Regions from separate parts of the Kribbella sp. NPDC005582 genome, predicted to be linked through region 1. Evidence: riboswitches for the same ligand, from Rfam matches in the RefSeq annotation. Region 1 holds a riboswitch; the other holds the start of a gene.
The links. A riboswitch is a leader RNA that binds a small molecule or an ion and turns the genes downstream of it on or off. The one in region 1 is predicted to bind thiamine pyrophosphate.

Region 1 (3,279 bases):
GACCGGCCTCGGTGAGGTCGCACTGGTCAGTCTGCTCTTCGGAGTCGGGCTGGCTGTCGTCTTCGCCTTCGGTGTGACTGCCATGGCCCGCAGAGCGGCGGCTATCGACGAGAAGCGGCCTGCACCGATGGTCGACACCGCAGTCGCGTCACTGTGCTTCGCAGCATGCCTAGCTGCGGTGCTGTTCGGGCTCTACCTGATCATTCCGCAGTTCCATTAGCGGTTCCAGCGGCGGACTGCCTTGGCCACGTCCTTGGTGCGTACGGCGTCCAGGTTCCGCTCCCAGGCGGTGAAGAGGCGGTCGCCGAGGGCGGCTGCGTCCAGACCGGCTTGGGGGCGGACGGCAACGGCCCAGGTGGCCGCGGCCGCGTGGCCCTGCTGGTGGAGCAGGTGGTTGACGGTCGCTTCGATGCGGTGCCGGTTCTCACCGGTCAGGCCGTACGCCGCCCAGTCCTGCAGGATGCCGGCGTCGTCGGCCGTCATCTGCGCCAGGTAGGTGAGCGGACCACGCCAGTAGCCCCGGTGCCCGATGCTGTCCAGGCTCTCGAGTGGGAACCAGCCGTTCGCGCACCGCCGGCCGTTGACCGCGGCCTCGACCTCACGCGCTCGCTCGCGGTCCAGGTCCCGGGTGGACCAGTCGATGAAGTACGCCCCGGCATCCGGGATGTGCTCCGCGACATGCGGCGCGATCTGCAGCGTCCCGGGTTCGAACAGGCGCAGTTCTTCCGGTGAATCGAACAAAAACCTTCCCCCGCCCAGCACAAGGCAAGCAGCACAGAAATCCCCCAGATTCCTGCCTTGTCAATGACAAGTGCCCTTCGTACCCTCAGATGCCGTCGAGGGTCAAGGCCTTGTCCGACCTCCGTCGGGCTAGCGGCGGCGCTCGGCCCGGCGGGCCAGCTCCTCGCGGTCGAGCCGGTCGGCCTCCGCCGGCGTCGGCGCGGAGCCGCCGTACGAGGCGGGCAGCCACCAGGCGCCGGGCGGCTGCTCCGGGTATGCGCGGATCGTCTCGTCGAGCATCTCGGCCATCGTCGAGCGCAGGACGGCGGTGGCCTCGACCGGGTCGTCGTCCGGCGTCACGGTCATCGGCGTACCGACCGTGATCGCGATCGTGCGGTGCCGGGTGAAGTCCTTCGGGTGGTCCTTGGTGAACATCCGCTGGGTGCCCCACAGGATCATCGGAATCAGCGGTACGCCGGCCTCCGCGGCCATCCGGACCGTGCCGGACTTGAACTCCTTGAGCTCGAACGACCGGCTGATCGTCGCTTCCGGAAAGACGCCGACCACCTCACCGGCGCGCAGGTGCCGCAGCGCGTGCTCGTACGACGCCGCGCCCGCGTCGCGATCGACCGGGATGTGGTGCATCCCACGCATCAGCGGCCCGGACCAGCGGTTGCGGAACAGCACCTCCTTGGCCATGAACCGGACCAGCCGCTTGCTCGGCACCGCGCCGTACCCGCCGAGGATGAAGTCGACGTAGCTGATGTGGTTCAGCGCGATCACCGCGCCGCCGGTCCGCGGGATGTTCTCGGTGCCGGCGAGCTGGAACTTCAGGTCCAGCACCTTGAAGGCAGTCTTGGCAACGCCGACGACAGGCGGATAGACAAAGTCGCGCATCCCGGAATGCTACTAAGCTGCCGGTGATAACTGGAGATCGCGGGAGCTCGCACCGTAGTGGGCTGAGAGGGCGGCTGGAGAATCCGGCGCCGCCGACCGCCGAACCTGTCCGGGTAATTCCGGCGTAGGGAGCACACAAGTGACAACTATCGGCACCGTACGACCGACTGTCACCACCGGCCCGATCTCGGGCTCCGAGAAGATCTATCGCGGCGAACTGGGCGTTCCGGCGCGCCGCGTCCATCTCACCAACGGCGAGCACTTCGACCTGTACGACACGTCCGGGCCGTACACGGACGCGACGGCGCAGATCGACGTACAGGCCGGTCTGCCCGCGCTCCGGCGCGAGTGGATCGCCGGGCGGGAGAACCTGACCCAGCTCGCGCACGCGCGCGCCGGCACCATCACCGAGGAGATGCGGTATGTCGCGCTCCGGGAGAACATGGATCCGGAGTTCGTCCGGTCCGAGGTGGCGCGCGGCCGAGCCGTGATCCCGGTCAACCGCCGGCACCCGGAGAGCGAGCCGACCATCATCGGCAAGAAGTTCCTGGTGAAGGTGAACGCGAACATCGGCAACTCCGCCGTCAGCAGTTCCATCGAGGACGAGGTCGAGAAGCTCGTCTGGGCGACCCGCTGGGGCGCCGACACCGTGATGGACCTGTCGACCGGCAAGAACATCCACGAGACCCGGGAGTGGATCCTGCGGAACTCGCCGGTGCCGATCGGGACCGTGCCGCTCTACCAGGCGCTCGAGAAGGTGAAGGGCGATCCGGCCGCGCTGAACTGGGAGGTCTACCGGGAGACGGTGATCGAGCAGTGCGAGCAGGGCGTCGACTACATGACCGTGCACGCCGGCGTACTGCTGCGCTACGTGCCGCTGACCGCGCGGCGGATCACCGGCATCGTCTCGCGCGGCGGCTCGATCATGGCGGCCTGGTGTCTCGCGCATCACCAGGAGTCTTTCCTGTACACGCATTTCGCGGAGCTCTGCGAGATCCTGCGTGAGTACGACGTGACGTTCTCGCTCGGCGACGGACTCCGGCCGGGGTGTATCGCGGATGCGAACGACGAGGCGCAGTTCGCCGAGTTGCGGACACTGGGGGAGCTCACCAAGATCGCCTGGGAGCACGACGTACAGGTGATGATCGAGGGCCCCGGGCACGTGCCGATGAACAAGATCGCCGAGAACGTGCGGCTCGAGGAAGAGCTCTGCGGCGAAGCGCCGTTCTACACCTTGGGGCCGTTGGCAACCGATGTGGCGCCGGCGTACGACCACATCACCAGCGCGATCGGCGCGGCGCAGATCGGCTGGCTCGGTACGGCGATGCTCTGCTACGTCACGCCGAAGGAGCACCTCGGGCTGCCGGATCGCGATGACGTCAAGACCGGGGTGATCACCTACAAGATCGCTGCCCATGCCGCCGATCTGGCCAAGGGACACCCGGGAGCGCAGGCCTGGGACGACGCGTTGTCCACGGCAAGGTTCGAGTTCCGCTGGGAGGATCAGTTCAACCTCTCGCTGGACCCGGACACCGCGCGGTCGTACCACGACGAGACGTTGCCGGCCGAGCCGGCCAAGACCGCGCACTTCTGCTCGATGTGCGGGCCGAAGTTCTGCTCGATGCGAATCACCGCCGACATTCGCGCGTACGCCGAGGAGCA
Region 2 (3,279 bases), on a different contig from region 1:
CGACGCCGGCTGGATCGGCGAGGCCGGCCCCGGCCCGTCGTACCTGGACGCCGGTTCGGGCGGCCCGGACAACGACTTCACCAACCGGAACACGACGTTCATGACCTGGAACCTGTTGCACCTGGCCCGGATGCTGAAGGATGCCGGCGGCATCCCTGCCCACGGCAACCAGCGCTCCGAGTGGGACGCCGGCTGCCGTTTCGACTTCGAGAACCCCGAATACCGCTGAGCTTGCTCAGGCAGCCTGGCGGCGACCGACCCGGCCGAGCAGCACCGCCGCGACCATCGACACGATGATGCTTGTGTACGTCGCGCCCAGCCAGCCTGGTACGGCGTGGCCGCCGAAGAGCTTGCCCTGGACATCGAGCCAGAACGGCGACCAGCCGGCGACCGTGCCGGGGTTGACGAGTTGGTACGCCACGAAGCCGATCAGCCAGGCGACCGCGGGCTGCCAGCGGAACTTCGCCGTACTGGAGACGTCCCACTTCATCTTGCTCACCAGGAAGAAGTCGGCAATGGCGACGGCGAAGAGCGGGATGAAGACCGAGCCGATCAGGTAGAGGAACTGGGTGTAGTTGCCCAGGTCAACCAAGAGGGCGAGGCCGGTGGCCAGGACGCCGATCGCGACCGAGATCCAGCGGCGGTCGACGTGGCCGATCAGGTTGTGCGCGGCCATCGTGGTCGAGTAGACGTTCGCGTAGGCCTCGTCGACCTCGTCCACCAGCAGCACGAACAGTGCGATCGCGCCGGCGGGCAACGTGACCAGAGCCGTGATCACGTCCTCGCTGTTGGTCTGCAGAGTCGCGACCGCGAAAACGCCCAAGGCGTAGTACAGGATCGCGGCCAGGCCGTAGCCGAGCGCGGAGCCGCCGAAGGCCGCCTTGTTGGTGCGGGAGTGCCGGGTGTAGTCGGCGGCCAGCGGCGCGAACGAAACAACGCCTGCGGCCGCGAGGTCGACGGCCGGCCAGAAGCCGTACACGCTGTCCTGCGGCAACGCGTGCACCGGCTTGCTCAGCACCTGCACAAATAGGTAGACCGAGGCAACCAACACCAGCCAGACCATGAACTTGCGCAGCACCTTCACGCTGCCCAGCGGGCGAACCGCCATCGTCGTCGCGATGATCCCGGCCAGTACGACGAACAGCCAGCGCCAGCGCTCACTCGTCACCGCGACCGCGGCCTGCGAGATCACGATGATCTCCATGGTCGCCCAGCCGATGTTCTGCGCGATGTTGAGCACGGTGGGGGCCATCGACCCGCGGCGACCGAAGATTCCGCGCAGCGCGGTCATCGCCGGCGCTCCGGTCTGCGAACCGAAGACCGCCGCGCCGCCGAGCACGAGCGCGCCGATCCCGCAGCCCACGACGACCGCGAGCAGCCCCTGCCACAACGATCCCGTGTACGCCGCGACCAGCGCGCCGGTGACCGGACCGAACAGCGAGATGCCGAAGTTGCCCCAGAGTGTGAACTGGTCCAGGAACCCCAGCGTCCGTGGCGCATCCGTGGTGAGAACCAGCGGTGCTTCTTCGTTGGCAGGGCGAATTGCAGTGTCAGTCATTGCGATCCCTACGCCGGCATTACCCGGTCAGGTTCAGGCGGTCGGCGACCCGGTGTCACGTCGCCCTCTCAGCCCGCATTCGGTGCGAGCTCCCGCAAAGGTTTTGCTACCGCGTCAACGATAACGCGTCAGTCGCCGGGCCGCGCGGCGGCTGCTCGCTGGATGAGCGCGGCCACCTCCGGGCCGTTGGTCAGCACCGGCATGTGCGAGCCCGTCTCCAGCGTCCGCGCCTCGCCGTGGGTGAGCTCCGCCAGCCGAAGGACCCAGTCGGCGGGCGACAGGTGGTCGTAGCGGCAGCGCACGATGATCACCGGCGCCTGGACCCGGGTGATCACCCCAGCCATGTCATGTCGCCGACAGGCCTCCGCGGCCCGGGCAATAGCGCGGAACGTTGTCCGCGCGTACTGCGGCGCCAGCACCGGTATCAGCCGCGGAGTCTCCGGCAAGGTCGACTCCAGCCACCGCATCGCCAGCGTGGGCCAGGTGACCGTACCCGCGTCACCGGTCGGAGCGATCAGGACCAGCGCGTGCACCAGTTCCGGGTGGGCGACCGCCAGTTCGACGACAATCTGTGCGCCGGCGGAGTGCCCGACCAACACCGAGCGCTCTCGGACCTTCTGCTCCAGCCGGGCAGCGAGCGCCCCCGGGTGCAGATCATCACGGTCGTCGGCAGGCTCGCCGTACCCGGGAAGTGTGACCACCTGGTACGGCAGCGAGAGGTGCTCGACCGTGGGGGCGTACGACTCCGGCCCGAGGCCGAGGCCCGGGACCAGGACTACCGGGGCGCTCACTCCCAGGGCGGGCGGCCCGGTGCCGCCCGGACTACCGTGTCGAGATCCGGCTTGAGCTCGCGGTAGCCGAGGAAGAAGCCGGCCGCCAGGATCAGCAGACCGAACCCACCCCAGGCGTACGCCGTCGGCAGCCGGTCCAGAGTGTCGTCGGCGGACCCCAGGCCGGTCGACAGCACCATGACTGCCCAGATCAGCAGCGGAATCAGCGAGACGCCGACCAGTCCGCCACCGATGAGCTCGTAGATGTCCGGCTGGCGTCCGAGCTTGCGCCGAGCCAACAGGTCGCGCGCCCAGAGCACCAGCGCGGCCAGACCGACCAGAACGATCAGCAGCTGCCCCAGTGCGTCGATCACGTCGGTGCGCAGCGGGTGGTTGAGCGGTGAGCCCGGAGCCTGGGTGATCTCCCGGATCGAGACCCGCTGGATCGTCACCGCCATCAGTCCGTAGACCGCCGCGATGATCGTCGCCAGCAGCACCACCTTGGCCGCGCGTGGATCACGGTCGGCGAAAGGCTCCTTACGCCCGTACGTCGGGAAGGCGGCCGGATGCGGGTCCACGGGAGCGCCGTACGGGTGGCCCGGCCGATAGCTCGGTGGCTGCGCCGGGTCGGTCGGCGGACCGCCGTACTGACCTGGCTGGGAGCCATAGGGCTGCGCGGGCGCATAGGGGGCGGGCGGCAGTGGCTGACCACCGCCGGCGTACGTGCCGGCGCCGTACGGCGTGGGTGGCGCGAAGTGCTGCTCTTCGCTGGGTTGCCCCTGCTCCGGGCGCTCCGGCTCCCGCCCGTACGTCGGGAAGTCCTGTGACGACATCGCTGCTCCCTCCCTCGGGACTCAGCTTCTCACGGGAGGTGGTCAGGTCGCTTTGATCGTCGGCCACGCGTTCGGCCGGCAACCACCGAGCCCCTTGGTCTGCTGCATCATCACCGGC

Region 2: another riboswitch for thiamine pyrophosphate. It lies ahead of ABZS29_RS11255 (cytosine permease); the one in region 1 lies ahead of thiC (phosphomethylpyrimidine synthase ThiC).

Annotation. Positions count from the first base shown of each region.
Region 1 covers NZ_JBEXCU010000008.1:246,346-249,624, reverse strand. Annotated here, with positions in the region: gene ABZS29_RS35190 (hypothetical protein) at 1-220, shown strand, start outside; gene ABZS29_RS35185 (hypothetical protein) at 217-741, opposite strand; gene ABZS29_RS35180 (lysophospholipid acyltransferase family protein) at 871-1,617, opposite strand; TPP riboswitch at 1,647-1,765, shown strand; gene thiC (phosphomethylpyrimidine synthase ThiC) at 1,766-3,279, shown strand, end outside.
Region 2 covers NZ_JBEXCU010000001.1:2,273,694-2,276,972, reverse strand. Annotated here, with positions in the region: gene ABZS29_RS11260 (flavodoxin family protein) at 1-229, shown strand, start outside; gene ABZS29_RS11255 (cytosine permease) at 236-1,558, opposite strand; TPP riboswitch at 1,547-1,664, opposite strand; gene ABZS29_RS11250 (alpha/beta hydrolase) at 1,687-2,349, opposite strand; gene ABZS29_RS11245 (hypothetical protein) at 2,346-3,161, opposite strand; gene ABZS29_RS11240 (DUF3152 domain-containing protein) at 3,204-3,279, opposite strand, start outside.